One region of the Agrobacterium sp. GW821-FHT02D03 genome, then DNA from elsewhere that is predicted to be linked to it. Evidence: riboswitches for the same ligand, from Rfam matches in the RefSeq annotation. Region 1 holds a riboswitch; the other holds the start of a gene.
The links. A riboswitch is a leader RNA that binds a small molecule or an ion and turns the genes downstream of it on or off. The one in region 1 is predicted to bind S-adenosylmethionine.

Region 1 (15,480 bases):
GCTTTTGAAGCGAGACTCGAAAAAAATCGCGTTCTGCACGATCTGAATATTTTGGATTGTCAAATCGGTCTATTTCGCGGAAAAGTTTTAGTGCATGACACGTTGCTTGATTACAAATTTGCCGCGTTCGAACCTGGCTGCTAAGGGGTGCGAAAGACATACCCCCTGCAAGGTTCGTGGTCTTTTTTATTGCCAGGATCTATTTTGAGATGCAGACCCTATTTACGTTCCTGGATACCCATGCAGAGCCAATGGGTCTGGATGAATTTCTCTCTTCTTTCCAGCAGGTTATAAGCCAGTACGGGTTTGACTATTATCGTATTTTCCGACGCGCCGTCCGGCGGGCCGCGGTCAAGGATGTGGTGCTGGCGCAGCAGCAGCCCGAGGGTTGGTCGGCGATTTACGACGCGAAGAAGTATAGGGAGGTCGATCCCATCGAGCGATCGCTCTGTCTGTTGCAAAAGCCGGTGAGGTGGCGGGATGCAGTGTGCCTTCTTCCGCAGGCGACGCATCGCAAACGTGCGGCGAAACTTTTTCAGGATGCGGCTCGGCATGGATTGCGGGAAGGCTATGCTTTTCCAATTCACGGGCGCAACGGCATGCTGGGTGGCGTTGTTATCAGCGGCCTTGGCTGCCATCTGACGGAACGTGAACTGGCGATCTTCGATGCGGTCATGCGTGTCACGTTCTGGCGTGTTGCGGATTTGACCGGACACTCGGAAGATTTGCTTTCCTCTCCGGATCTTTCGGTGGCGCAGCTGACGCGCCGGGAGCGCGATGTGCTGACGCTACTGGCGCTCGGCAACACATCGCCGGAGATCGGCAAGGCCCTTTCGATCACCAGTCATACGGTGGATTGGTACCTCAGCGGTATCCAGCGCAAGCTTGGTGCGCGAAACCGCCAGCATGTCGTGGCGCTTGCGTTTCGCTGCGGCTTGATTGGTTGACGCATTCAGACGCGCGGACCAGAACCGGGATGATGAAAATCGTCCTTTCCAACATGCGGTTTTGCTGCTTAATTCCGCGGTGCAGCATGTTGGAGTGCTCATAAGGTTCTTGGGAGGCCGTTTTGAAGATATCGAAAATTCTCGTTGCCAATCGTTCGGAGATCGCAATCCGCGTATTTCGCGCCGCCAACGAGCTCGGTATAAAAACGGTCGCCATCTGGGCGGAAGAGGACAAGTTGTCCCTCCATCGCTTCAAGGCGGATGAAAGCTACCAGGTCGGACGCGGTCCGCATCTTGCCAAGGATATGGGTCCGATCGAGAGCTATCTGTCGATCGAGGAAGTGATCCGCGTCGCTAAGCTCTCGGGCGCTGACGCCATCCACCCAGGCTATGGCCTGCTGTCGGAAAGCCCTGAATTTGTCGACGCCTGCGATGCCGCCGGCATTACCTTCATCGGCCCGCGCCCGGCAACCATGCGCCAGCTAGGCAACAAGGTGGCCGCCCGCAATCTGGCGATTTCGGTTGGTGTGCCGGTTGTTCCGGCGACCGAGCCTCTGCCAGATGATCTTGCGCAAGTGGAACGCATGGCCGAGGAGATCGGCTACCCGGTGATGCTGAAAGCCTCCTGGGGCGGCGGCGGTCGCGGCATGCGCGCCATTCGCAAAAAGGAAGATCTGGCGCGCGAAGTCACCGAAGCCAAGCGCGAAGCCAAGGCGGCCTTCGGCAAGGACGAAGTCTATCTGGAAAAGCTGGTGGAACGCGCCCGCCACGTGGAAAGCCAGATCCTTGGCGACACGCATGGCAATGTCGTCCATCTCTTCGAGCGTGACTGCTCCATCCAGCGGCGTAACCAGAAGGTGGTTGAGCGCGCGCCAGCGCCCTACCTGTCGGAATCGCAGCGCCAGGAGCTTGCCAATTATTCGCTGAAGATCGCAGCCGCGACGAATTACATCGGCGCCGGCACGGTCGAGTATCTGATGGACGCCGATACCGGCAAGTTCTACTTCATCGAGGTCAATCCGCGCATCCAGGTGGAGCACACGGTAACCGAAGTCGTCACCGGCATCGATATCGTCAAGGCGCAAATCCACATTCTCGAGGGTGCAGCCATCGGCACGCCCGAATCCGGCGTGCCTGAGCAGAAGGACATCCGTCTCAACGGTCACGCGCTTCAGTGCCGCATCACCACGGAAGATCCCGAGCACAATTTCATTCCCGATTACGGTCGCATCACGGCCTATCGTTCGGCCTCGGGCTTCGGCATTCGTCTGGATGGCGGCACGTCCTATAGCGGCGCCGTCATCACCCGCTATTACGATCCGCTGCTCGTCAAGGTTACTGCATGGGCGCCAAAGCCGGATGAGGCGATCAGCCGTATGGACCGCGCGCTGCGCGAATTCCGCATCCGCGGCGTGGCGACCAACCTCACCTTCCTGGAAGCGATCATCGGTCATGAAAGCTTCCGCAACAACACCTACACGACACGCTTCATCGACTCGACGCCGGAGCTCTTCGCCCAGGTAAAGCGTCAGGACCGCGCCACCAAGCTTCTGACCTATCTCGCCGACGTCACCGTCAACGGTCACCCGGAAACCAAGGGTCGCGCCACGCCGTCCGACAAGGCCGTCAAGCCTGTCGTGCCCTATATCGAAGCACCGACGCCGGACGGTACGAAGCAGTTGCTGGACAGTTTGGGTCCGAAGGGTTTTGCCGACTGGATGCGCAACGAAAAGCGCGTCCTCGTCACCGACACCACCATGCGCGATGGTCACCAGTCGCTTCTGGCGACGCGCGTTCGCACCCATGACATCGCCCGCGTGGCAAGCGTCTATGCCAAGGCGCTGCCGCAGCTTCTGTCGCTGGAGTGCTGGGGCGGTGCGACCTTCGACGTCTCCATGCGCTTCCTGACCGAAGACCCGTGGGAGCGTCTGGCGCTGATCCGCGAAGGCGCGCCGAATCTGCTTCTGCAGATGCTTCTGCGCGGCGCCAATGGCGTCGGCTACAAGAACTACCCGGACAACGTCGTCAAATATTTCGTCCGTCAGGCGGCAAAGGGTGGGGTCGATCTCTTCCGCGTCTTCGACTGCCTGAACTGGGTCGAAAACATGCGCGTCTCGATGGATGCGATCGCCGAGGAGAACAAGCTTTGCGAGGCGACGATCTGCTACACGGGCGACCTGCTGAATTCGGCGCGGCCGAAATACGATCTCAAATATTACACCAATCTTGCGGCTGAGCTTGAAAAGGCCGGCGCCCATATCATCGCCGTCAAGGACATGGCGGGTCTTCTGAAGCCTGCCGCCGCGAAGGTTCTGTTCAAGGCCCTGCGTGAAGCAACCGGCCTTCCGATCCATTTCCACACGCATGATACGTCGGGCATTGCTGCCGCCACCGTGCTCGCCGCAGTCGACGCGGGCGTGGATGCCGTGGATGCGGCGATGGATGCCTTCTCCGGCACCACCTCTCAGCCCTGCCTTGGTTCGATCGTCGAGGCGTTGTCCGGTTCGGAACGCGACACCGGTCTCGATGCGGAGTGGATCCGTCGCATCTCCTTCTACTGGGAAGCGGTGCGCAACCAGTATGTGGCCTTCGAAAGCGATCTCAAGGGCCCGGCATCCGAAGTCTATCTGCACGAAATGCCAGGCGGCCAGTTCACCAACCTCAAGGAACAGGCGCGGTCCCTCGGTCTTGAAAGCCGTTGGCATGAGGTGGCGCAGGCCTATGCCGATGCCAACAAGATGTTCGGCGATATCGTCAAGGTCACGCCATCCTCCAAGGTGGTCGGCGACATGGCGCTGATGATGGTCAGCCAGGATCTGACGGTGGCCGATGTCGAAAACCCGGAAAGGGAAGTTTCCTTCCCGGACTCGGTCGTCTCCATGCTCAAGGGCGATCTCGGCCAATCGCCGGGCGGCTGGCCTGAAGCGCTGCAGAAGAAGGCCTTGAAGGGCGAGAAGCCGTATACGGTTCGTCCCGGCTCGCTTCTGGAAGATGCCGACCTCGATGCGGAGCGCAAGGCGATCGAAACCAAGCTGGAGCGTCCGGTCGATGATTTCGAGTTTGCCTCCTATCTGATGTATCCGAAGGTCTTTACCGATTTCGCGCTCGCTTCGGAAACCTACGGGCCGGTCTCGGTGCTGCCGACCCATGCTTACTTCTACGGCATGGAAGACGGCGAGGAGTTGTTTGCCGATATCGAACGCGGCAAGACCCTCGTCATCGTCAACCAGGCGTCTTCGGGTGTCGACGACAAGGGCATGGTCACCATCTTCTTTGAGATCAACGGCCAGCCGCGCCGCATCAAGGTGCCGAACCGTGCCCATGGTGCCAGTGGCTCGGCTGCCCGCCGCAAGGCAGAGCCGGGGAACGCCGCCCATGTCGGCGCGCCGATGCCGGGCGTTATCTCCCGCGTCTTCGCCAATGCCGGCCAGGATGTGAAGGCGGGCGACGTTCTGGTCTCCATCGAAGCGATGAAGATGGAAACGGCACTGCATGCCGAGCGGGACGGCAAAATCGCCGAAGTCCTCGTACGGCCAAGTGACCAGATCGACGCCAAGGATCTGCTGGTCGTCTACGCCGAGTAACGAAGCGACATCAAGTGTTACGAGAATGCCCGCCACCGTGCGGGCATTTCCGCTTGTGGATAAGCCCTTTGGCATATATGCGTGTTTGTGCACGATTTCACATGTTGGTGCCGAATGTCCAAAATCGACCACTTCGTCAGCGAGCGTCAGACGCTGATCTTCGCCGAGTTGCAGAGCAAGGGCCGCGTTCTTGCGCAGGATCTCGCCCAGGCTTTCGATGTCTCGGAAGACACGATCCGGCGCGATCTTCGCGATATGGCAGGGCGTGGCCTTTGCGAGCGCGTCTATGGCGGGGCCCTGATATCCGGTGGCAAGACGGTGCCGCTCAGCCACCGCGTGACGGATATGCAGGACCGCAAGGATGTGCTCGGCCGGGCGGCGGCGGCGTGCATCGCATCGAAAATGACGATCTTTCTCGACGCCGGCTCCACCAATCTTGCCATCGCCCGTCACCTGCCGAAGGGCGCGGGGCTGACCGTCATCACCAATACGCCGGTGATCGCGGCGGAACTGTCCGGCCGCGCCGATCTGGAGCTGATCGTGGTCGGCGGGCGAATTGATCCCGCCGTCGGTGCCGCCATCGATACAATGGCGATCTCTCAGCTGGAGGATATGCGACCCGACCTCTGCATCCTCGGTGTCTGCGGCATGACGGCTGATGGCGGGCTGTCCGCCGATATCTATCAGGACGCGACCTTCAAGCGGCTGGCCTGCAAGGCGAGTGCGAGAACCTTGGCGGCGATCACCACCGAGAAGCTTGGTATGGGCGCGGCCTTCCATGTGGCGGCGCTCAGCCCCGATCTCACCCTTGTTCTGGAAGGCGATGCGGATGAGGCTTTCGTTCGCGATCTCCGGAGACAAAATCTCGACATTCATCTTGCCGGGCGTGACGCCCGTGCCTCATCCCATCCGCATTCACCGAAGGACCAGCTCGCATGACCGGCTCCCCGATGTCCGTCTCCACCGCCCGCACCCCCTATATGACGAAAAACCGCTTCGGCGTCTCTTTGCTGTTCCTGATGAACGGCTTCATGATGGGCTCCTGGGCGCCGATGATTCCCGAATTTGCCAAGCGCCTTTCGCTGAGTGAGGCTGAGCTTGGGCTTGTCATTCTCGTCTTTGGTCTTGGCTCGCTGTCCTGCATGCCGGTTGCCGGTTCGCAGATCGCCCGCATCGGGTCGCGCTCCGTGACGCTCTTCTGCGCCGCCATCTTCGTGCCGACACTGCTTCTCATCACTCTCTCCAACACCGTCTGGGCGGGCGTCATCACTGTCTTTCTTTTCGGCGGTCTGACGGGCGCCATGGATGTGGCGATGAATGCCAATGCCGTTGCGGTGGAGCGCGGCATGCTGCGTGCCATCATGTCGTCATGCCACGCCTTCTGGAGCCTTGGCGGACTGATTGGCGCGGGCCTTGGCGGTCTGCTCATCACCAAGATCGGCATTTATGGCCATGCCGTTGCGCTCACCATCATCGCTGCAGCCCTTCTTGCGGTTGCCTGGCCGCGCGTCATGGTGGATCGTCCGCACCCTGAAGAAGAACGGCCAAAGGGTGGCTTGCCGCTTACACCGCTGCCCTGGATCATCGGCCTCATGGCGCTGTTTTCCATGGTGCCAGAGGGTGCGGTCCTCGATTGGGGGGCGCTCTATCTGCGCAACGAGCTTGGCGCATCGGTTGCCGTTTCGGGCTTTGCTTTCGCGGCCTTCTCGCTGACCATGGCGGTCATGCGCTTTGCGGGCGACCTGGTGCGCGAGCGTCTCGGCGCCGTGCGCACCTTGCAAGTCTGCTCGGCCCTGTCGATCATCGGTCTTCTGATTGCGGGTGCTGCCGGAAACGCCTTCATTGCCATTATCGGCTTTGCCATTGCCGGTATCGGCATCTCCAACATGGTGCCGATTGCTTTTTCCGCTGCCGGCAACATGCCGGGGCTGGCGCCTGGCATCGGCCTCTCCGTTGTGACAACCATGGGCTATTCCGGCATTCTGGTCGCGCCCTCGGCCATTGGCTTCATTGCCGAACATACCGGGCTTGCGACCGTGTTCCTCTTCATTCCGCTTCTGCACGTGGTCGTGCTGCTGCTCTCCAGGCTTGCTCGTCATGCCGACGGGGCTAGCGGTCACTGAGCCACGCCAATCATTCCGGCCGTCCGGAGCGCTTGCAATCGCTAAGGAAGCGCTCTCGTTTTGGGTCGGGTGTGAGACGGGCTCGAATTTCGCCACGATTGCGGTAAAATAAAGCAGGGCGCGCAAAAGTGTGAAGCGGTTTTGCGATAACGCCATGCGAACAAGAAGACCGTAAAGTGTGAGAGCGAAGCGACACGCTTTGACAGTTGACTGCTTCGATGTTGACAAGGCGCCCGCCTTGATCCACCTGAATGATGACCCTCACCGCAGTTGCAGAGACCATGATGAACGCACACGCCGATTACGATCCGAAGCCCCGCCGCGCCTCCGTTGCCGTCGATGTCGGTGGCGTGATCGTCGGTGGCGGTGCGCCGGTCGTGGTGCAATCCATGACCAATACGGACACGGCCGATATCGATGCGACGGTCCAGCAGGTTGCAGCCCTTCATCGCGCGGGCTCGGAGATCGTCCGCATCACCGTGGATCGGGATGAGAGCGCTGCCGCCGTTCCGAAAATCCGCGACCGCCTGTTGCGGCTTGGCATGGATGTGCCGCTCGTCGGTGACTTTCACTATATCGGCCACAAGTTGCTCGCCGATCATCCGGCCTGTGCCGAGGCTCTGGCGAAATACCGCATCAATCCCGGCAATGTCGGCTTCAAGGACAAGAAGGACAAGCAGTTCGGCGACATCATCGAGATGGCGATCCGCTACGACAAGCCGGTGCGCATCGGCGTCAACTGGGGTTCGCTCGATCAGGAACTGCTGACGAGCCTCATGGACAAGAACAAGGATGCCGGTTTTCCGCTATCCGCCCGTCAGGTCACGCGCGAAGCCATCGTCCAGTCGGCGCTGATTTCCGCCGAGCTTGCCGAAGAGATCGGCCTGCCGCGCAACCGTATCATTCTTTCCGCCAAGGTCAGCCAGGTTCAGGATCTGATCGCGGTCTATTCGATGCTGTCGGAGCGCTCCGACCACGCGCTGCATCTCGGCCTTACCGAAGCCGGCATGGGTTCCAAGGGCATCGTCGCCTCGTCGGCTGCCATGGGTTATGTGCTGCAGCAGGGCATTGGCGATACGATCCGGGTGTCGCTGACACCAGAGCCGAATGGCGATCGCACCCGCGAAGTGCAGGTGGCGCAGGAACTGTTGCAGGTCATGGGCTTTCGCCAGTTTATTCCCGTGGTTGCCGCCTGTCCGGGATGCGGGCGCACGACGTCGACCGTCTTCCAGGAACTGGCGCAGAACATCCAGAACGATATTCGCAAGAACATGCCGGTCTGGCGTGAGAAATATCCAGGCGTCGAAGCGCTGAACGTTGCCGTCATGGGCTGCATCGTCAACGGACCGGGCGAAAGCAAGCATGCCGATATCGGCATTTCGCTGCCGGGAACCGGCGAGAGCCCTTCCGCACCCGTCTTTATCGATGGCGAAAAGGCGTTGACCTTGCGCGGTCCGAACATCGCCTCGGACTTCGAGGCGCTTGTCATCGACTATATCGAAAAACGTTTTGGCCAAAAGGACGCGGCGGAGTGAGTCTCGACCGTGAAAATGCCCGAATCGCTGTGTCTTACCTCCCGAAACTCACGGAGCAATGATTTCCAATGATCAAGAAGTTTGCTGTTCTTGCGCTTGCCGCAACTTACCTTTCCGCCTGCACCACGACCGACCCCTACACGGGTGAGCAGAAGGTCTCCAACATGGCGGGCGGTGCAGGGCTTGGCGCGCTGGCCGGTGCGGTTGGCGGTCTGGCGATCGGCGGCGGCAACAAGGGCCGCAACGCGCTGATCGGTGCTGGTATCGGCGCGCTCGCCGGCGGGGCGATCGGCGGCTATATGGACAATCAGGAAGCCGAGCTTCGCCAGCAGTTGCAGGGTACCGGCGTCTCTGTCACGCGCCGTGGCGACAGCATCGTGCTCAACATGCCGTCCAACATCACCTTTGCGACGGACCAGGATCAGGTGATCCCTCCATTCTACCCGACGCTGAATTCGGTCGCGATCGTTCTGAACAAGTTCAACAAGACCTATATCGACGTCAACGGCTTCACCGACTCCACCGGCAGCCTGAACCACAATCAGCTCCTGTCGCAGCGCCGCGCCGCCTCGGTTGCCAACTACCTCGCAAGCCAGGGTGTCGATCAGCGCCGCATGTCCACCATGGGCTTCGGCCCGTCGCAGCCGGTGGCATCCAACGCCACGCCGGATGGCCGCGCCCAGAACCGCCGCGTGGAAGTGCTGATCTCGCCGCTGACACAGAACGGCTAAGACGCAATCGCGCCTATCGAATTTTAGAAAAGGGCTGCTTTGGCGGCCCTTTTTGTTGTCGGGGTGAAGATGTGGGGCAGGCGTGATAGACGCTTACGTCTTCAGCTCTTTCGCTCGGCAATAAAGCGTGCTGCTTCTACGAGGATCTCTGCCTTGTCGCCATAGGGGGCAAGCAGGTTTGCGGCATCGCGCACCTGCTCCTGCAGCTTGGCGCGTGCCCAGTCTTCGCCACGCAGTGCCACGAGCGTGCCTTTGCCGCGGGCAGCATCCTTGCCGGTCGCCTTGCCCATCGTGGCGGCGTCGGAGGTGAGATCGAGGAGATCGTCGGCAAGCTGGAAGGCGAGGCCGATCTTTTCTCCGAAGCTGCGAAGCGTCTGGCGGTGAGAGGCATCGTTTCCGGCAATGATGGCGCCGGCCTCACAGGCAAAGCGCAGCAGCGCACCGGTCTTCATCGCCTGCAATGTCACGATGCCCGGTTCGTCCGGTGCCTGTTTTTCTGCCGCCAGATCGAGCGCCTGACCGCCGGCCATGCCGCCAATGCCTGCGGCGCGTGCCAGTGCGAGCACGAGGGCTGTCTTTTGATCGCCTGTCAGCGGCGTTTCCGGGCTTGCGATGATGTCGAAGGCAAGGGTGAGCAGGCTATCGCCCGCAAGGATCGCGGTCGCCTCGTCGAACTTCTTGTGCACTGTCGGCTGGCCGCGACGCAGGTCGTCATCATCCATGGCGGGAAGATCATCATGCACCAGCGAATAGCAGTGGAGGCATTCGAGTGCGGCGCCCACACGCTGGGCCGCAGCCTCGTTGCCGCCGAGCAGCCGTGCCGTCTCAATCACGAGGAAAGGCCGCAGGCGCTTGCCGCCATTCAGCACGCCATGGCGCATGGCGTCCAGCAGGTTTGCGGGCCGTGCGATCTCGTCGTCGCCGACTGCGCCCGTCAGAAGCTCTGCCAGCAGTTTTTCCGTGCTCGCCGCGTTGTCTCGCAGCCGTGTCTCGAATGTCATGGCGCCGCTTCCTTCCATCTCGCGGCTGTTTGGCATGGGGGAAAAGGGCTGGCAAATGTTTTGTTGAAGGGGTGCGGAACTTCACCATCGTGAGTAGCCTTGATGGTGCGAGCGGAATATGAAAGGCTTGATCTGAACGAGCGGGGACGGGATGTGAGCAGTACGCCGGAAAGCGAGAGGGAGTACGAAGCGCTTCCCGAGGAGGAAAGCAGGCCGAAGTTGGATATCAAGAACCTCGCCAAACGCGTCGGCATGTTCGTGCTGGCGCTGTTGATCCTGCCGTATCTGCTGATCCCTCTCTATGCGCTTCCCTTCATTCGTCCCGTCTCGACGCTGATGCTTGCCGATCTGGTGACCTTCCAGGGCTACGATCGGCAATGGGTGCCGCTGGAGGATATTTCTCCCCGCCTCATCCAGTCGGTGATGATGTCGGAAGACGGCCAGTTCTGTTTCCACCATGGCGTCGACTGGAACCAGATGCAGGATGTCGTCAACGACGCGCTGGAAGGCGAGGCGACACGTGGCGCCAGCACCATTCCTATGCAGACGGCCAAGAACCTGTTTCTGTGGAATGGGCGATCGCTCATCCGCAAGGGAATGGAGCTTCCGCTTGCGCTGGTCTCCGACTTCGTCTGGTCGAAAAAGCGGATGATGGAGATCTATCTCAATATCGCAGAATGGGGACCGGGCATCTACGGCATCGAGGCTGCCGCGCAATACCATTTCAAGGTACCAGCCTCCAAGCTCACCTCCCGCCAGGCTGCACTTCTGGCCGTATCCTTGCCAAACCCGATCGATCGCAATGCCAGCAAGCCCGGCCGCGGCATGCAGCGTCTTGCGGGGTTGATCGAGCGCCGGGCCAGAGGCTCCGGCGCTTATGTGGGCTGCGTGCTGGACTGACCTGCTTCAGCCCTTCGTGAAGATGTAATCCGTTTCCTGCCGCAGCGTTTCGCCGGGGCGAAGGATCGCCTTGGGGAAGCCTTCGTGATTGACGGCGTCCGGCCAGATCTGGGTTTCCAGGCAGAAGCCGGCAAAGGGGCCATAGTGGCGGCCATCGTGGCCGGGAACGGCGGTGTTCAGCTTGAAGCCGGAATAGAACTGCACGCCGGGTTCTGTGGTGTGGACTTCCAGCGAGATGCCGGAGGCCGGTGCGCGCACATGCGCCACCTTGCGCTTGGCCACACGCTCTGCCGAAAGGCAGAAATTGTGGTCGTAAAGCACCTGTTCGCCCTTGTCATCCTTCAGGCTCATCGGCGTCGGCTGGCACAGATCGAACACCGTTCCCGATACAGGGCGAATGTCGCCGGTCGGGATCTGGCGCTCATCGGTCGGCAGATAGTGATCGGCGGCGATTTCGATCTCGTGGTCGAGCGCGGTTTCGGCGCCGTCGAGATTGAAATAGGAATGCTGGCAGACGTTGGCGATGGTCGGCAGATCGGTCGTCGTTTCATAGAGAACCGAAAGAACGCCGCCTTCGCGGATGGTGTAGGTTGCCGTCATCGTGCAGTTGCCGGGATAGCCGGCGCGACCGTTCGGATCGATGATCTGCAGAATGACATGGCTTGGCCCGTGTTCCATGATCAGCCAGTTGCGCTTGCCCGTGCCGTCGCTGCCGCCATGAAGATGGCTGACGCCCTTTTCGTTGAGCTCCAGCTGATAGTCCTTGCCGTCGATCGAGAATGTGCCGCCGCCGATGCGGTTGGCGTTTCGGCCAGGCGTCGCACCAAAGTAGGAAGAGTATTTAGGGTAGTCATCAAAGGCGTCGAAGCCGAGCACCAGCGGCGGCTGATGACCCTCAAGGCGCAGATCCTGAATGACCGCACCCCAGGTCATCACCTTGGCCGTCAGGCCGCCGGCGGAAATCGTCACCCGCTCGACCTTCTCGCCGGTGGCCGTAATGCCGAAATTCTCCCGTGCGCCTGCTTCGCTCATCCCGAATTCTCCCTGTCGCTTGCGATTTGCGCCGGACGTTGCGTCATTTTGGCGTCTGGCGCAACGCCGGAATGTCAAATTCTTGGAGGCTCCTGATCAGCGGGTTGTCGTGCCGATCTCGGCCAGTTCGTAAGGTGTGGTCTGGTAGATCTCGTTGATCCAGTTGCCGAAGAACAGATGGGCATGGCTGCGCCAGCGGTTGAGCGGGGTAAGCGCCGGGTCGTTATGCGGGAAGTAGTCATGCGGCAGCTTGATCGGCACGCCGGAATTCACGTCGCGGAAATATTCGTCTCCCAGCGAGGTGGAGTCATATTCCACGTGGTTGAACATGTAGAGCCGCTTGCCGCGCTTCTCATGCACCAGGCACACGCCCATCTCCTCGGACTCCATCAGGATTTCGAGGTCGGGATGCTTCTCGATATCGGCGCGGCGCACTTCCGTCCAGCGGGACACCGGCACCTGGAAGTCGTCGGAAAAACCATTGAGGTAGATGGAGGCCGGGCAGAGATTGCGGTGGCGATAGACGCCGAAGGCCTTCTCCTTCAATTCGTGCTTCGGCACGCCGTGGAAGTGATAGATCGCCGCCATCGCACCCCAGCAAACATTCAGCGTCGAATGGACATTGGTCTCCGTCCAGTCGAAGATTTTCTGCATTTCGTCCCAATACGTCACGTCTTCATAAGCCAGCGTTTCCACCGGCGCGCCGGTAATGATGAAGCCGTCGAACTTGCGGTGACGCACCTCTTCCCACGTCTCGTAGAAGGAGAGCAGATGTTCTTCCGGCGTGTTCTTGGCGCGGTGTCCGCCGATGCGCACCAGCGACAGCTCCACCTGCAGCGGCGAAGCGCCGACGAGCCGGGCCATCTGGATTTCGGTCTTGATCTTGTTCGGCATGAGATTGAGAAGCCCGATCTGGAGCGGGCGGATATCCTGACGGATCGCCATGGTCTCGGTCATCACCCGCACGCCCTCATTCACGAGGGTTTCGAAGGCGGGCAGCGTATCGGGAATCTTGATGGGCATCGCGAACTCTCACGTCCAAAAACAAAAAAACCGGCAGCGAAATCGCGACCGGTCCTCGGAAATTGCCTGTTTCCTCGACCCTTTAGCGACTTCTTTAAAGTGGCTGCAAGCCGGTCGGCAAATCACCACTGGGGGCTGTCATAATCCCGTCCGGCCGAAAAATCAATATCGCCGCCCTCTGCAGCGTTTCCGCCTTTCCTTGGGACAAGGTTTCGCGATAAGGCAGGGCATGAGATCGGATCATTTCACCATTCTGCTGGGCGGCGATATCGCGGTTACGGATCGCCTGCAAAAGGCGGTCGCCGGATCGCGCGTGATTGCCGCCGATAGCGGTATGAAACATGCTGGGCCGCTCGGGCTCACCCCTGAGCTCTGGGTGGGCGATTTCGATTCCGCCGATGCGGCGCTTGTCGACGAATGGCCGGATGTGCCGCAACAGCCCTTTCCCGCTGCCAAGGGCGAAACGGATGGCGAGATCGCCGTTTCCGAGGCTTTGGCGCGTGGCGCGAAGCTTCTGACGCTGGTCGGCGCGCTTGCCGGCGAACGTTCCGACCATGCGCAGTTTCATTTGCTCTATGCTGTGGCGCTGGCCGAACGCGGGTTTGAGGTGGTGCTGACGTCTGGTGAGGAAGAAGCTTATCCGCTGCTTGCCGGCGCGTTGGCGCTCGATCTGCCGCGCGGCTCGCTGTTTTCGGTTGCCGGTTTTACTGCCCTTTCGGGCCTCGATATCGAGAATGCCCGTTATCCCCTCAATGATTTTGCGCTTGCCTTCGGCTCGTCGCGCACTATGTCCAACGTGGCTGAGGGCGAAATTCGCCTTCGCCTCAAAAGCGGCAAGGCGATCGTGCTTGCCCGTCCCTACGATCTGACCGGAGCCTGATGCCTTGGCACCCCCCATTCTGAAACTCGACGATATCAAGCTGACATTTGGCGTGACGCCACTTCTGGATGGCGCCAACCTGCAGGTGGAGCCGGGCGATCGTATCTGCCTCGTCGGTCGAAACGGGTCGGGCAAATCGACGCTGATGAAGATCGCCGCCGGTCTTGTCGAAGCGCAGTCCGGCGAGGTCTTTCGTCATCCCTCCGCGACAATCCGCTACCTGGAGCAGGCGCCGGATTTTGGCGCCTATGACACCGTGCAGGCCTATGCCGAATCCGGTCTTGGACCCGGCGACGATCCCTATCGGGTCAGCTATCTGCTGGAACATCTGGGTCTGACCGGCCAGGAAAATCCATCGAGCCTTTCCGGTGGCGAAGCGCGTCGTGCGGCACTTGCCCGCGTCATGGCGCCTGAGCCGGACATCCTGATGCTGGACGAGCCGACCAACCATCTGGATCTTCCGACCATCGAATGGCTGGAAAGCGAATTGCAGCAGACGCGAAGCGCGCTTGTGCTCATCTCGCACGACCGTCGCTTCCTGGAGAAGGTTTCGACCGCCACCGTCTGGCTCGATCGCGGCCAGTCGCGTCGTCTCAGCCGTGGCTTTGGCTACTTCGAGGAATGGCGCGACAAGGTGCTGGAAGAGGAAGAACTGGAGCAGCACAAGCTCGGCAAGGCGATCGAGCGCGAAGAGCACTGGATGCGCTATGGCGTGACGGCACGCCGCAAGCGCAACATGCGCCGCGTGGGAGAATTGCGTGACATGCGTGCGGCTTATCGCGGCCACAAGGGTCCGCAGGGCTCCGTGCAGGCAACGGCCGTGGAGGCGCGCGAATCCGGCAAGCTGGTGATCGAGGCCGAGGCCATCACCAAGTCCTATGGCGATCGCACCATCATCGCGCCCTTTTCGCTGCGTGTGCATCGCGGCGATTGCATCGGTCTCGTCGGGCCGAATGGTGCAGGCAAGACCACGCTTCTCAAGATGCTGACCGGTGAGTTGGCGCCCGACAGCGGCACGGTGAAACTCGGCACCAATCTGGAAATCGCGACACTCGATCAGAAGCGCGAGGACCTCAATCCTAACGATACGCTGGCGCATTACCTGACCGATGGCCGGGGCGAGAGCCTGCTGGTCAATGGCGAGCAGAAGCATGTGACCGGCTATATGAAGGACTTTCTGTTCCAGCCGGAACAGGCCCGCACGCCGATCCGCAATCTGTCTGGTGGTGAGCGCGCGCGTCTCATTCTGGCGCGAATCCTGGCAAGACCGACCAACCTTCTCATCCTTGATGAGCCGACGAACGATCTCGATATCGAGACCCTGGATCTGCTTCAGGAAATCGTCGCTGGCTTTTCCGGCACCGTCATTCTCGTCAGCCATGACCGTGACTTCCTCGATCGCACGGTCACGTCGACCATCGCGCCCGCCAACCCGGATGCGCCGGATGGCCGCTGGATCGAATATGCTGGCGGCTATTCCGACATGATGGCGCAGCGCAAGGGCGCGGCCGAAGACAAGAAGCGTTCCGAAAAGCAGGAAAAGGCGAAGGCCTCTGCAAGCGCAGCGACCAGTGCCGAGCCTTCCAAGGCCAAGGGCAAACTCTCCTTCAAGCAGAAGTTTGCGCTGGAAAACCTGCCGAAAGAAATGGAAAAGCTGCAGGACGAGATCGCCAAGCGCGAAGAGCGCATGGCCGATCCGCAGCTCTTCGCCAAGGACCCGGCTG
Region 2 (15,480 bases), 2.3 Mb from region 1:
CATCCCGTGGATGCGGGTCTGTTCGATGACAGGCTTTAGGAGATTTGCTGATGGCCGGTGAGGTCAACAAGGTGCTGGGTGACAGCGTTGGGCGCACGATCGTCAAGCTGCTGGTGATATCGCTGATCGTCGGATTTCTGATGGCCGTCTTCGGGCTGACGCCGTGGAGCATCATCTATGGTGTGCGCGACTTCGTTCTGAACATTTGGTATTCCGGCTTCCATGCGCTTGGCAGCATCGGCGACTATCTTCTGGCGGGCGCTGTCATCGTCATCCCCGTCTTCATCGTCCTCCGACTTCTAAGCTTGCGTTGATATGACCGACCATTCCCTGACGAATTTTTCCCGGCGCGGCTTCGTGCTGCTGTCCGCTGGCTCCGTTCTATCGGCCTGCGTTTCCGTTCCCACCAATAAGGGCCTGCCATCCGGCACCCGCGACGAGACGGCGGCGGCGTTGCCCATGGTCAACGAACTTCGCCGCTCGAAAGGTCTCTCGACGCTTTCTGCCAACCCGGCAGCACAGCAAGCGGCCATTTATCAGGCCAACCGCATGGTGAAGGCGCAGAAGATGGCGCATCTCATCGGCATCACCGACAGCTTTCTGATCCGCATGAAGAACGGCAACGTGCCCTTGCCTGCTGCAGAAAACGTTGCCGCAGGTCAAGACACGGTCGAGCGGGTGGTCAAAGCCTGGATCGGCTCACCGCATCACCTGGAAAACATGCTCGGCAATTATGGCGGGCTTGGCGTTGCTGTCGCCTATGACAGCGCGGCGAAGAACCGGCCCTATTGGGCGATGGTGCTTTGCGCCTGATAAAGGCGTGCTCGCGCCCTATGTGAGCTGACGTTCATCACACTCTGTGCCGTCATCCTCGCCCTTGATGCGAGGACGGCCACAGCAAAAGGGAGCGGGCGGTTTAAATCGACCGCGCCGCCCAGCTTTCCACTGAACTGTCGCGTAGGTCCCGGATATTCCTGATCCCGTCCCGCTGCAGTCTCTCCGACAGGCCGCGAATGATATTGCCCGGCAGGCCCGGTCCTTCGTAGACCATGCAGGAATAGAGTTGGACCAGGTCGGCCCCTGCCCTGATTTTTTCCAAAGCAGTCTCTGCCGACGACACACCGCCCACGCCGATGATCGGCAGATCCGGTCCGACGCGTTTGCGCATTTTTGCGAGTACCGTGGTGGAGCGTTCGAAGAGCGGCCTGCCGGAAAGGCCACCGGTCTCCTGGTTGTTGCTGCCCGGCGCCAGTCCGTCGCGGGAAAGCGTGGTGTTGGAGACGATCAGGCCGTCCAGCCGGTGCGACAGGACCTCGGCGGCAATGTCGTCGAGCCCTTCCTCGGTCAGATCAGGGGCAATCTTGAGGAAGACGGGGACGTGGCGCGACAGCTTTTCCGCCTCGCGATCGCGTTGCGCCAGCACCGCGGAAAGAAGTGCCGAAAGGCTTTCGCGTGCCTGAAGATCGCGAAGGCCTGGCGTGTTGGGAGAAGAGATGTTGGCCGTGAAATAGGAGGCAACGGTGGAGAAGGTTTCGATGCCCTTCACGTAATCGGCGATGCGGTCGTCGCTATCCTTGTTGGCGCCAATGTTCACACCGACGATGCCGCGCAGGCCAGCGGCAATCAGGCGCGAAAGTGCCGCCGCATGCCCTTCATTGTTGAAGCCAAGGCGGTTGATGACGGCCTCGTTTTCCACCAGTCGGAAGATGCGCGGCTTTGGGTTGCCCGCCTGCGCGCGCGGCGTCACAGTGCCGATCTCGGTAAATCCGAAGCCGAGCTTGAGAAGTGGGCCTGGAACTTCCGCATTCTTGTCGTAGCCCGCGGCCATGCCGAGCGGATTAGGGAAGACCAGTCCCGCCACCGTCTGCTGCAGCCGCGGATCATGCGGTACGTGGCAGGTGGGGATGAAGCCGCTGCGCAAAGCTGCAATCGACATGCCATGCGCGACTTCGGGATCCAGCAGGAAGAGGCCCTTGCGTCCAAGAGAAGAGAACAATCCGCTCATGCTCAAACCTCCGGAAACTGGTGGGCGCCATCGTCGCCCAGCGTCAAGGGCGTTTCCCATAGCACGGCATTGAGCGGAAGCTCGCCATAGAGATGCGGAAAGAGATCGCCGCCACGGGAGGGCTCGAAGACCAGCTTGTCGCCGAGAGCGCCACCATCAACTGCGATGAGAAGCAAGTCCTGCTGATCGGCGAAGTGACGGGCTGCCGTTTCCTTCACCTGTTCGGCCGTAGAGAAATGGATGTAGCCATCGGTCAGATCGATTGCCGCCCCTTTGAAAACACCCTCGTGCTTTGCTGTCTGCCACAGGGCATCCGGCACGATCTTGTAGATGACAGGCGGTGTCTGGCTCATCGGGCATCTCCTTCATGTCAGGGCGGTTTGCCGCAAATGGTATCTGTTGTCCATCGCTTCACACAGATTTTTATCCTCGACCGGAAGGTAGTGAGGCTTGGCTGCAATTGAAGACTTGTGTTGCTCACGATTTGGCGCAATCTTATTTGCGCAGTCGCCTGTCGGCCTGCGGGAGGAAGAGTCGCATGAAATGCTCTTGGGAGGGGGCGCGGCATGGCAGAACTCACGATTATCATTGCGGATGACCATCCGCTGTTTCGCGGCGCTCTGCGTCAGGCGGTGAGTGGTCTCGAAGGCAACAATAGCTTCATCGAAGCGGGCGATTTCGACGCCGCCAGACGCTGCGCGGAAGAGCAGCCGGATGCCGATCTCATGCTGCTCGATCTCGCCATGCCGGGTGTCAGCGGCTTTTCCGGCCTGATGGCACTGCGGGCAGAATTTTCCAGCCTGCCGATCATCATCGTATCGGCAACCGACGACCCGGCCACCATGCGCCGTGCCATCGAGCTTGGCGCGTCCGGCTTCATTTCCAAGTCCTCCGGCATCGACGATATCCGCACCGCTATTCGCACCGTGCTGGAAGGCGACGTCTGGATCCCAGCCTCCTGTCAGTCCAGCCGCGATCAGGATGCCGATATGGCGGACCTGATCAACAGACTGAGGACGCTGACGCCGCAGCAAAGCCGCGTGCTCGGCATGCTTGGGGAAGGCTTGCTGAACAAGCAGATCGCTTATGAGCTGAACGTCTCCGAAGCGACGATCAAGGCACATGTCTCAGCCATTCTGCTGAAGCTCAATGTCGATAGTCGGACGCAGGCAGTGATTCAGCTATCCAAGCTGAACCAACCTGCTCTTGTGGCGTAAGAGGCTGACACGGCCTTGATGGCTGCGTGACGTCAAAAAAGCCCGTAAGGGAAATAGCGTCGGTAGATTTCCTCGAGGCGCCCGTTGCGCGAAAGGGCTGCTAGCGCCTGATCGAAGGCGGGTACGAGCTTGTTTTCGGGATCGACCGTCATGATCGAGAGCCCTTCGCCCAGGAATTTGTCCGACATATAGGGGCCATCGAACATGGCGCAGCAATTTTCCGACGCGGTGCCGGCGACCCAGAAGGGCAGCCGCAAGCTATCGGCAAAGACCGCATCGACCTTGCCGGTTTTCAGCGCCTCGTACATCGGCTCATAGCCGGCAAAACCGGTAGGAACGACGTTCGGGAAGAACGAGTTCAGCATTGCTTCATGGCGCGAATTGCTGACGACGCCGACCTTCTTGCCGGTCAGAGCCGTCGCCGCCGATTGTCCTTCCAGCTTGGCAGCTTTCGACACAGCGAAACGCGCTGGCAGCAGCAGATAAGGCCGCGTGAAGCTGAAGCTCTTGCGCAGATCAGACGTCGAGGCCACGCCCGACATCACGGCCTCTCCCTCGCCGAGTTCCAGGGCCGCCTCCAACTCATCGAAAGGGAGCGCCTGGACCTGGCATTTGCTTTCGATCTTCAGCTGCGCGCAAATCTCGCGGGCGAGATCGACATGGAAACCCACCAGCCTGCCGTCCTGATCGGTGAAATTGAAGGGCGGGAAATCGACCGACATCAGGAACCGGACGCGGGGAATGGACGAGAGATCGGCACCCGGAAGACGTTCCTGCTTGTCGAAGAGCACCGGCAAGTTCCCGCTTTCGGCACGCGCAACGCCACTTAACGCAAGTGCTGTCATGCACAAAACGGAAATGCGGAGACCGAGATTTTTCAATCGTGCCATCAAAGAGCGCATTCAGATGATCCGGCCCGGTATGAAGTGAAAGCGCCATCGCTCAAGGGCTGGCACGATGGTGCAGGTCAGTGCTTACCCGTGTGATTATACATAAGATTCGCGCAAAGCCATGCCGTTGGGGCAAGAAATTGCAGAGCATCGATGCGCCTCTCGTAACAGCTCGGTGATGATCCCTTCGATGGGCGATAACGGTCCGACCACAAAGACCCGTCATCCAATATTCAAGAAAACGTCCGCGACCTGTCATACAGCATTGTTAGGACGGCGCCGGTTTTGCTCGCCGGGCCGAAAATTCCGCGACCAGGCCATCGTTTCTTTCCAACGAGGCTCCCCTCATGAAAACGTTGACCCTTTCTTCCTTTGTGGCATCGCTTGCTGTCGTCGCCGCGCTCGGCACAACGGCCGCTCATGCTGAAAAGACAAAATTCGAGTTCTGGTACGGCCTCTCCGGCGATCTCGGCGAGCGTGTGCAGGACGCCTGCAAGAAGTTCAATGCGTCGCAGCCGGATTATGAAATCGTCTGCACCTCGCAAAACAGCTATGACGCGACGCTGCAGAACACGATTGCCGCGTACCGCGCCAAGAAGCACCCGGCGATCGCGCAGATTTATGACGCAGGCACGCTGGACATGATGTTGTCCAAGGCCTTCGTTCCGGCCAAGCAGCTGATGGCCGACAATGGCTACAAGATCGACTGGAGCAACTATTTCCCCGGCATTGCCAACTACTACGCAACGGCCGCTGGTGAGCTGAACTCCTTCCCGTTCAACTCCTCCACCGCCGTTTTCTATTACAATGTCAGCGCCTTCGAAAAGGCTGGCGTGACCGGCAAGCCGGAAACCTGGGAAGATGTGGCCGAGGCCGCCAAGAAGCTGAAGGCTGCCGGTTACGAATGCCCGCTGGCATTCAACTTCGATACCTGGCCGCTGATCGAACAGTTTTCCGCCATCCACGACCAGCCAATTGCCACGGAAGGCAATGGCTATAAGGGTCTGAATGCGGAACTCGTCGTCAACAAGACCAAGGTCGTCGACGAATTGAAGTTCTTCAAGAAGATGCAGGACGAGAAGCTCTTCGTGGTCAAGACCAAGACGCTCGGCATGGACACGGTTCCCTCCTTCACCTCGCAGACCTGCCAGATGGCAATGAGCTCGATTGCCGACCACGGCACCGTCGGCAAGACGCTGCCTGAGGGCGTGAAGTGGGATGTCGCCATGCTGCCAGTCTTCAAGGGCACCGAGCGCAAGAAGTCGCTGGTTGGCGGCGCTTCGCTGTGGGTCATGGCTGGCCGTCCGGACGCTGAATATAAGGGCGCTGCGGCGTTCCTCAACTTCATCGCCCAGCCAGACATGGTCGAATGGTGGTCCACCGTAACCGGCTACATCCCCGTCACCAAGACCGGCTTCGAGAGCATGAAGAAGAACGGCTTCTACGACAAAGCACCGTACAAGGGCCGTGAAGTCGCCATCGAAAGCCTGACGCTGACCGAGCCGACCGATACCACACGCGGCATACGCCTCGGCAACTTCACGCAGATCCGCAAGGAACTCTCCACGGCACTTGAGGCGATCTACATGCAGAATGGCGACGTTCAGCAGGAACTCGACAAGGCCGTCGAGCGCTCCAATGTCGGCCTGCGCCGCTTCGAAAAGACCTTCTCGGGCGTTTCCATCAACTAAGCGCTCGTACCCCAGTGCCACCCGTGAATGCGGGTGGCACGATTATCCAGACTGTCTATTGGAATTTCCATGGAAAAGCGCTCCGTCTTCAAGAGCACCTGGCTACCTCTGCTTTTTGCCCTGCCGCAACTCGCTCTGATTGCCCTGTTCTTCTATTGGCCTGCCGTGGCAGTGGTGAACTGGGCCTTCACGCTGGAGCCGCCTTTCGGCGGAGCTGCGGAGTTTGTCGGACTTGCCAATTTCTACGAGACCTTCGCCGATCCGCTTTATTGGAACTCGGTCACTGTCAGCCTGATCTTTGCAATCGTCGGCCCGTTCTTCGCCATTCTCATCGGCCTCACGCTCGCGCTGGCGGTCGATCGGCAACTGCCAGGCTCCGGTTTCTTCCGCGTCCTTTACATCCTGCCCTTCGCCATTGCCGGTCCGGCAGCGGGCATGGCGTTTCGCTTCATCCTGTCGCCCGAACGCGGCCTTGCCGCCTCGCTGAATGCGATCTATCCCGATATCTGGAATCCGGCCAAATTCGGCAGCCATGCGCTGGCGCTGGTCATCATCATCTTCATCTGGAAATGGGCGGGCTACACCTTCATCTTCCTGCTGGCCGGACTGCAATCGGTACCGCGCAGCCTGACGGAAGCGGCTGCGATGGACGGCTCCGGGCCGATCCGCCGCGCAATCGATATTCAGGTGCCGCTGCTTGCGCCCACGCTGTTCTTCCTGACCGTGACGATGATGACGGAAGGCTTTGTCGGCTCAGACACTTTCGGCATTGTCCACCACACGACCGGCGGCGGCCCGAACCATGCGACCGAGGTCATGGTGTTCCGCATCGTGCAGGAGGCGTTCCAGGGGCTCAACTATTCGGGTGCTTCGGCCCAGAGCATCATTCTGATCGGCCTGATCATGGTCTTCACCTTCATCCAGTTCCGCTTCATCGAGCGGCGCGTGCATTACAAGTGAGACGGCGATGATCCAGCGCACCCCTTACGCAGACGCCTTTACCTACAGCTTGCTGATCATCGGCTTCCTGCTGCTGATCGGCCCCTTCATCGTCATCATTTCCGGTGCCAGCCAGTCGCTGCAGCAGATCAACAGCGTGCCCTTCAGCTTCATGCCAAGCGATCGCCTGTTCGAGAACATGCATGCGGCCTGGAACCGTGCCAATCTCGGCAATGCCATGCTCAACAGCTTCATCATGGCCTCGCTTGTCACGGTCGGGAAGGTGGCGCTGTCGGCCTGTACGGCCTTTGCCATCGTCTTCTTCCGCTCGCCGCTGCGGCACCTGTTCTTCTGGACGGTGTTCATTACGCTGATGCTGCCGCTGGAAGTGCGCGTGGTGCCGACTTACGCCGTGGCCGCCGACATGTTCCATCCCTTCGCGCTCCTGATCAACGCCGTCTCCGGCATCGACATCAAGATCGAATGGAACCTGTTGAACTCCTATGCCGGCCTGACCTTGCCGCTGATTGCCACGGCCACCGGCACATTCCTCTACCGGCAGTTCTTCATGACGTTGCCGGACGAGCTGGCCGAGGCGGCGCGCATGGATGGCTCCGGACCGATGCGCTTCTTCGTCGATATGATCCTGCCGCTGTCTCGCACCAACATGCTGGCGCTGACGACAATCATGTTCGTCTATGGCTGGAACCAGTATCTGTGGCCGCTCCTGATGGTGACTGACCCGTCCTACAAGACGGTGATGATGTCGCTCTCCAGCCTCCTCCCTTCCGAAAACGGCACGCCTGACTGGAATGTCACGCTCGCCGGTTCCCTTATCATCATGTTGCCGCCGCTTCTCGTCGTCGGGCTTTTGCAGCGCTGGTTCGTGCGTGGCCTCGTCTCCACCGAGAAATGACAGTTATAGAATAGGAGTGCCAAACCATGGCGCAGATCGACATTCGTCAGGTGCATAAATCCTACGGCAAGACCAAGACGCTGCATGGTGTCGACCTCATCTTTCCGTCCGGAGAATTCGTCGTTATCCTCGGCCCTTCCGGCTGCGGCAAGTCCACCCTGCTGCGCATGATTGCCGGACTGGAAGACATCACCGCCGGTGAAATCGCCATTGCCGGCAAGGTGGTGAACCGGCTGGAGCCGCGTGAACGCGGTTGCGCCATGGTGTTCCAGAATTACGCGCTCTATCCGCATATGACGGTTGCCGACAATATCGGCTATGCGCTGAAGGTCGCCGGCGTAGCCAAGGCCGAGCGCCGCCGCAGGATCGAGGAAACGGCGAAGATCGTCGGTCTCTCGGACTATCTGGAGCGCAAGCCTGCGGCGCTGTCCGGCGGCCAGCGCCAACGCGTTGCCATGGCGCGCGCCATCATTCGCGAGCCGGATGTCTTTCTCTTCGACGAGCCGCTGTCGAACCTCGATGCCAAACTGCGCGTCACCATGCGCGCTGAAATCCGCAGGCTGCATCAACGCCTGTCCGCGACATCGGTCTTCGTCACCCATGATCAGGTAGAGGCCATGACGCTGGCGGATCGGCTGGTGATCATGAACAAGGGCAATGTCGAACAGGTAGGGCAGCCGCTCGACATCTATAACCGACCGGCCAGCACTTTTGTCGCATCCTTCATCGGCTCTCCCGCGATGAACCTCTTCAATGCCAGGGTGGATCGCGAGAGCATTGCCGTCAGCTTCGGCAACTGGTCCAGTCCAATGCCGGCGGAGATCGCGCGTGCCCTATCGGGTGAAGACGTGATTGCCGGCATCCGGCCAGAGCAGTGCGTCGTCTCCCGTCAGGGCGACGGTGTTTCCGCCGTGGTGGATTTTGTCGAGGAACTCGGCTCCGGTCGCATCGTCTATGCGGACATTCGCGGCCAGATCTTTGCTGCCGCGATTGGTGAGGATCTCACCGTCCGCCCAGGTGACAGGGTCATTCTGCAGTTCCCCGCAGCGCACCTGCACTTTTTCGATCCCATAACGGAACGGCGGATCGACTCAAGCCTCGCATCAGCCGATCAAGCCGGCTTCACCAACCTGGATGTTCTGGCCCATAGTGCCTGAACATCTCCCGCCTTCATTGACTGCATCAAGGAAACGCACATGACCTCCATCATTTCCGCCGTCGGCTTTTGCAATGCCACCGGGCGCGGCGATCTCTCCAGCCTGGACTCGTCCCTGAAGATCATCGCCGATACCGGCGCGAGTGCCTGCGAAATCGGCATCTATGGCGAGGAGATCATCTCCGGCGGTCGCATCATCAAGGACCGCGCACAGCGCGTCCGCGATATCGTCAGGCAGTATGCGTTCAAGAAACTCTCCCTGCATGGCCAGATTGTCTCCAACTTCATGGACCGCGAGCACCTGCATCTGCAGAAGAAGGTCGTGCGTGCCATGCTCGAACTCTGTGACCGGCTGGGCGCTGGCGTGCTCGTCCACCATAGCGGCAATGCGATCCTCTCCGATGGCATGAGTGGCAGCGATCTCGACCAGATGGAGCGTGAGGCTCTTTTCGAAATGGCCGAGATTGCCAAGACCTATGGCGTGCGCATCGTGTTGGAAAACATCTTCACCACGGAAGACGGCCAGTACCGCCAGACGCCATCGCAAGTGGCAGAAACCGTGAAGGCCGTAGGCCACGACAATCTCGCCGCTCTGATCGACTTCAGCCACGCCTATATCGAATCCACCTTCAAGGGTCTGGATTTCCGCGAAGAACTGCGCGCCATGGCGCCCGTCACCGGCCATCTGCATGTGCATGACAGCTTCGGCCTGCCCTACACGATGAAGAAGTTCTACCACCCCGCAGAAGCCACCGCACTCGGCATTGGCGACCTTCACCTGCCGATCGGCTGGGGCGATATCGACTGGGAGGACATTTTCTCCGAGCTCACCTTCCTACCCGACACCACCCTCATCATGGAAATCGGCGCAGAACGCTTTGCCGACCAGCAGCCCGCTTCCCTGGAGCGGGCCTTGAAGCTGGCCGATGCGGTGAACAAGCGGTAACGGCCAACCAACAGAGCGAGGGGCCGCATGCGCTGGCCCCCTGCTCCAACGATCTCTGCTGAGGCACGATGTCGTGACAGGATTGAAGTGCCGGCCCCCCCTTCATACCTAGACCGCCTGGACAGCGCCTTAACCGGTTACGGTCCTTGAACGCTACCGCGCCGCCTGCGGCCGTCTGGTCACTATGAAGGACATCGCCTCATGAAGATTTTGGTGGTCATCGCCCATCCGCGTCAGAACTCACTGACACATCAAGCGGCGCGCGCTTTTGCCGATGAGGTCCAAGCGAACGGCCACGAGGTCGAGTTTGCCGATCTGGTGGCTAAGAATTTCGACCTGGTGCTCAAAGCCGAGGACGAGCCGGATTGGAGCGGCCGGGACATAGACTTCGCCGCAGATGTTCGACGAGAGATGGAGCGCGTGGAACGCAACGATGCCACTGTGCTCTTCTTTCCCGTGTGGTGGTGGTCCATGCCGGCGATCCTGAAAGGCTGGATCGACCGCGTGTGGGCGCAGAACTGGGCTTTCGGGAGCCAGACCTATCCGCATGCTAAGGTGTTGATGGTCGGCATCGCCGGTGCGACGGAGAATGACTACCGCAAGCGCGGATATGGTATCGCCATGCGCACACAGCTGAAAGTGGGGATCCGCGATTATTGCAGTGTGAAAGAAGGCAAGGTCGAGATTTTATATGGGTCGCTCGAAGGCGAGGCCCAGGCGGCTGCGATTATATCAAACGCGAAAGACCTGGGAGCTACGTTCTAGCGATCCATAAGCGTTCATCGCCAATATTCCAGTCGAAACGTTTGCTGGTTTCGCGTCATGAGGCACATGGTTGGTGAAGAGCTACAAGCACATGAACGCGACAACTCCCCTCCCATCAATGAAGGTGAAAGCGCTGCGTATCGGAAAAGGGTCCCGCGCCAAGACCGCTCGATCCGTGCGAAAGAAAAGTGACGCAACCCCCCGAAAGCACAACCAAAAGACGAACATCGATAAAATTGAAAACTTTTCGTTGACTACGGTGATGAACTCCCCTATAGATAGGTCATCGATCTTTTGCTTGCCGAGCTTTGTCTACCGCGCGATTGGCACCGCGCTCTAAGCGAACTTCTCTTTCAAAAATAGTCGGTTTTTATCCGCGTGGCATCCGTTACGCGGTCCTTCACTCTATGCTTTGAAAGGGTTTATTATGACCACTGGCACAGTTAAATGGTTTAATTCCACAAAAGGCTTCGGCTTCATTCAGCCTGACAATGGCGGCGCTGACGCGTTCGTTCACATTTCGGCTGTCGAGCGTGCAGGAATGCGCGAACTCGTCGAAGGCCAGAAGATTGGCTTCGAGCTCGAGCGCGACAACAAGTCGGGCAAGATGTCTGCGACCAATCTGCAGTCCGCATAATTGAGATCCGCTTCCCTTTGACCACGGATGTACTGGCACTGCCGGGAGCAATTTCATTCGAGGCCAGGCATCGCGCCTGGCCTTTTTCGTTTCGGCATTTGGCCGGAGAGGCAAATACCCCATGACACAAACACACAGCAAATCCCGCCAGCAGGCGGAGCTTGCCTTCGGCAAGCTTCAGACGCCATTCTTCGCAAAAAATCACGCTGTCGATGAACTGCAAGCAGCCGTCGATGCGCGGGATGCGAAAACAGCCAGACTAAAGGCAGCCCGCCTTGCAAAAGAACTGGCCGATCGCAAATCCGCGGTGGCCGCTCTGGTGACCAAACGCACCAAGAAGACGCCGTCGGCTTGTCCCACGTCTTAAAGCGTGTCGCGATCTTTTAGATTCGCTCACCCGCTTTAGGTCCTTGTTCTCGCGTGTCGTTATCGCAGAACCGCTGCACAGTTTTGCGCGGATCATGCTTTAAAATCGCGTCGCGGTCGTTCAGACTCGCTCCTTGCGCTTCACGCCTTCGTTTTATCGCATGTCGCTTTCGCAAAGCCGCATCGCGCTTTTGCGCGATATCACCGGTGAGAGCCAAGAAATCCAGCAACACAGGTGGGATGCATGTCAACGACAACCAACGAACTCAATGCGACCAACACTGCCTGGCAGATCGCGATGCAGGAAATCCTCCGGGTGGTCATCCGCGATCTTTACCAGGCCAAGGGCGAAGCGCATTTCAAACAACATATCGAGCGCATCGAAATGGCAGCGGTCGATAGTATCCAGACGGATCTCAGGTTTCGCGGAACGGACGAATGGACGGAAGTCCTCGTCAAGGAAAAAGCCAGCAACTTCGTCACGTCCTTGCTGACATCTTTCACCTACGATCGCGCCTGAATAACGGCTCGCTCAGCGCATTACATCCGTACGCTGATCCCAGGTGCGATAAAAAATACGCAATAAAAACAATAGCCTTTGCAAGATAGCTGGAGCGGGTGAAGGGAATCGAACCCTCGTATTCAGCTTGGGAAGCTGCTGCTCTACCATTGAGCTACACCCGCGCGCTTAAAAACTTCCGATAGAACGATGCGGCTGTCAAGCCGCGCCGCAAGGCATTCCACTATCGCACCGCGGCGTCTGGCCGATCACTCTGCGCGGAAATGCTTGGAGAGCTTTAGGCCCTGGGCCTGATAGTTGGAGCCGAGGCCCGTGCCGTAGAGACCTTCGGGTTTGGCCAGCATATGTTCATAGACAAGGCGGCCGACGATCTGGCCGTGCTCCAGGATGAAGGGCACCTCGTGGCTTCTGACTTCAAGGACGGCACGACTGCCGGTGCCGCCGGCGCTGGCGTGGCCGAAGCCGGGGTCGAAGAAGCCGGCATAGTGGACGCGGAACTCGCCGACCAGGGGATCGAACGGTGTCATCTCGGCGGCGTAGAGCGGTGGCACATGCACGGCTTCGCGCGAGACAAGAATGTAGAATTCATCCGGATCGAGGATCAGTTCGGCGCGGCCGCGCGCGTAGAGCGGCTCCCAGAAATCCAGAACGTCGTGGGCTGCCTTCTGGTCCACATCGACAACTGCGGTGTGGTGCTTGCCGCGATAACCGATGAGGCCGCTGTCACCAAAGCCTCTCAGGTCGATGGAGAGCGCAATACCGCCGCCGGATACGTTGGGCGTGTCGCTGGCGACGAGGATTTCACTCTCGTGAAGCGCCTGCAACTCACCTTCGTTCAAAAGCGAATGACCGATTCGGAAGCGGATCTGCGACAGGCGCGAACCCTGGCGCACGACGATCGGGAAGGTACGCGGGCTGACTTCCAGATAAAGCGGTCCCTGATAACCTGCGGGGATCTTGTCGAACTCCTGCGCGTGGTCGGTGATGACGCGGGTGAAGATATCGAGACGGCCGGTGGAGCTCTTCGGGTTGGCCGAGGCGGACATGTCGGCGGGCAGCGCCAGCGTTTCCATCAGCGGTACGATATAGACGCAGCCGGTTTCCAGCACGGCGCCTTCGCTGAGATCGATTTCATGCAGACGCAGGCGGTCCAGCTTTTCGATGACCTTGGTGCCCGGGCCAGGCATGAAGCTTGCGCGCACACGATAGGCCTTGGCACCGAGACGCAGGTCAAGGCTTGCCGGCTGCACCTGGTCTCCATCCAGCGCCCGCTCGCTCTTCAGGTGGCCGGAAGAAAACAGCGCCCGTATCGCGCCATCGGCCAGAATACCCGTGGTTCTCATCATCGTCAGTGCCCCTGTTCCGCGCCGACAAAATCAAAAGCAGGCCATTGACGCAAGTTGTTAACGGCAGTAAGGCAATCTTATCCCGTGGTGATTTGGCCGGTCGGCTTGCAGCCACGTTAAACAAGTGGCTAAAAAGACCGGGTGCTTGGAACCGGTCTGCTTTTGCGACCGGTTTTTTTGTTTGAAGGTGATCAAATGAGCAAGAAATGGCGCCCGGCAACTCAACTCGTACATGGCGGCACACTGCGCTCCCCCTACGGTGAAACGTCCGAAGCACTCTACCTGACCCAGGGCTTTGTCTATGAAAGCTCGGAAGCGGCAGAAGCGCGCTTCAAGGGAGAGACCGACGGTTTCATCTATGCGCGCTATGCGAGCCCCACCAATGACATGTTCGAAAAGCGCATGTGCCTGCTGGAAGGTGCCGAGGATGCGCGCGCCACGGCATCCGGCATGGCCGCTGTCAGCGCTGCCATTCTCTGCCAGCTGAAAGCCGGCGATCATATCGTTGCGGCCCGCGCGCTTTTCGGTTCCTGCCGCTGGGTGGTTGAGACGCTGGCGCCGAAATACGGCATCCAATGCACGCTGGTCGATGGCCGCGATCTCGCCAATTGGGAAACGGCGATCAAGCCGAACACCAAGCTGTTCTTCCTGGAAAGCCCGACCAATCCGACACTGGAAGTGGTTGATATTGCAGGCGTTGCCAAGCTTGCCAACCAGATTAGCGCCAAGGTCGTCGTCGACAACGTGTTTGCGACGCCGCTCTTCCAGAAGCCTCTGGAGCTAGGCGCACATATCGTCGTCTATTCCGCCACCAAGCATATCGATGGTCAGGGCCGCTGCCTTGGCGGCGTGGTGCTGTCGGACAAGAAGTGGATCGAGGAAGAACTTCAGGATTACTTCCGCCACACCGGCCCCGCGCTGTCTCCCTTCAACGCGTGGACATTGCTGAAGGGCATCGAGACCATGCCGCTGCGCGTCAAGCAACAGACGGCGAACGCCGGCAAGATTGCGGATTTCCTGGCGGACCAAAGCAAGGTCGCGAAGGTCATCTATCCGGGCCGCGCCGACCATCCGCAGGCCGACATCATTGCGCGGCAGATGTCGGGCGGTTCGACGCTCGTCTGCTTCGAGTTGAAGGGCGGCAAGGAAGCGGCGTTCAAGCTGCAGAATGCGCTGGAGGTCGTCAAGATTTCCAACAATCTTGGTGATGCTAAGAGCCTGATCACCCATCCCGCTACCACGACCCATAAGAACCTGACCGATGAGGCGCGCGCCGAACTCGGCATCTCCGGCGGCACGCTTCGTCTGTCCTGCGGGATCGAAGACACCGACGACCTGCTGGAAGATTTCGCCGCAGCGCTTTCGAAGGTTTCTGCCTGATATCAAATGCCCGGTGAGCGATCACCGGGCAATTTCTTTCTCGATTTCCAGATCTTCTGCTCGCGACACGCGTAGATCGCCCGTTCTACATTATTTTAGACAAACAGCGATTTATCTACTGTCTCTTCACGATTTTGTGCGTATTGAATGGAGAAACAAACCTGATACGCAACGCTTTAGCCTCGTAACGCATTCAAACAACTCAGCTCCAATCAACGGACATTCTCGTCCTTCATTCGGTGTAGTAGAATAAAATGCTAGAGGCAGAGACAGCCAAGGTCGCGAACATGTATCGTGCATCGACAAAAGAGATAGAGGTCACCGTCGACCCGTATTATCTCGATGAGCAATCGGACCCGGACGATAGCCGTTACGTCTGGGGCTATACGGTCGTGATCACGAACAACTCCAAGCAGGCCGTGACGCTGGTCAATCGCTACTGGCACATCACCGATCAGAATGGCGTGGTGGACGAGGTCTCAGGCCCGGGTGTCGTTGGTGAGCAACCGCATCTGCGACCAGGCGACAGCTACGAATATTCTTCCGGATGCCCCCTGGACACGCCGTCAGGCATGATGTTCGGCCATTACGAAATGGAAACGGACACGGGCGAGGTCTTTACGGTAGACATCCCCGCCTTCTCGCTGGACAGCCCAGGGCTTGCCCGCGTGCTGAACTGAGCGGGGCTCTCACCCCGCTCCTGATC

Region 2: another riboswitch for S-adenosylmethionine. It lies ahead of AC07U5_RS12935 (O-succinylhomoserine sulfhydrylase); the one in region 1 lies ahead of metA (homoserine O-acetyltransferase MetA).

The regions. Positions count from the first base shown of each region.
Region 1 covers NZ_JBWKVN010000001.1:380,890-396,369, forward strand. The annotation lists gene AC07U5_RS01750 (helix-turn-helix transcriptional regulator) at 210-947, shown strand; gene pyc (pyruvate carboxylase) at 1,070-4,531, shown strand; gene AC07U5_RS01760 (DeoR/GlpR family DNA-binding transcription regulator) at 4,646-5,470, shown strand; gene AC07U5_RS01765 (MFS transporter) at 5,467-6,654, shown strand; gene ispG (flavodoxin-dependent (E)-4-hydroxy-3-methylbut-2-enyl-diphosphate synthase) at 6,939-8,189, shown strand; gene AC07U5_RS01775 (YiaD family glycine zipper/OmpA-like lipoprotein) at 8,258-8,920, shown strand; gene AC07U5_RS01780 (polyprenyl synthetase family protein) at 9,022-9,921, opposite strand; gene mtgA (monofunctional biosynthetic peptidoglycan transglycosylase) at 10,174-10,821, shown strand; gene AC07U5_RS01790 (aldose epimerase family protein) at 10,828-11,853, opposite strand; gene metA (homoserine O-acetyltransferase MetA) at 11,950-12,876, opposite strand; SAM riboswitch at 12,939-13,015, opposite strand; gene AC07U5_RS01800 (thiamine diphosphokinase) at 13,106-13,756, shown strand; gene AC07U5_RS01805 (ABC-F family ATP-binding cassette domain-containing protein) at 13,761-15,480, shown strand, end outside.
Region 2 covers NZ_JBWKVN010000001.1:2,706,769-2,722,248, forward strand. The annotation lists gene AC07U5_RS12850 (DUF6460 domain-containing protein) at 51-314, shown strand; gene AC07U5_RS12855 (CAP domain-containing protein) at 316-813, shown strand; gene AC07U5_RS12860 (quinone-dependent dihydroorotate dehydrogenase) at 917-2,005, opposite strand; gene AC07U5_RS12865 (DUF952 domain-containing protein) at 2,008-2,358, opposite strand; gene AC07U5_RS12870 (response regulator transcription factor) at 2,572-3,222, shown strand; gene AC07U5_RS12875 (transporter substrate-binding domain-containing protein) at 3,255-4,019, opposite strand; gene AC07U5_RS12880 (extracellular solute-binding protein) at 4,460-5,803, shown strand; gene AC07U5_RS12885 (carbohydrate ABC transporter permease) at 5,873-6,763, shown strand; gene AC07U5_RS12890 (ABC transporter permease subunit) at 6,771-7,658, shown strand; gene ugpC (sn-glycerol-3-phosphate ABC transporter ATP-binding protein UgpC) at 7,685-8,815, shown strand; gene AC07U5_RS12900 (sugar phosphate isomerase/epimerase family protein) at 8,855-9,760, shown strand; gene AC07U5_RS12905 (NAD(P)H oxidoreductase) at 9,962-10,525, shown strand; gene AC07U5_RS12910 (cold-shock protein) at 10,953-11,162, shown strand; gene AC07U5_RS12915 (hypothetical protein) at 11,284-11,529, shown strand; gene AC07U5_RS12920 (hypothetical protein) at 11,773-12,048, shown strand; tRNA gene AC07U5_RS12925 (tRNA-Gly) at 12,139-12,212, opposite strand; gene AC07U5_RS12930 (2'-deoxycytidine 5'-triphosphate deaminase) at 12,297-13,394, opposite strand; SAM riboswitch at 13,469-13,547, shown strand; gene AC07U5_RS12935 (O-succinylhomoserine sulfhydrylase) at 13,590-14,774, shown strand; gene apaG (Co2+/Mg2+ efflux facilitator ApaG/CorD) at 15,062-15,454, shown strand.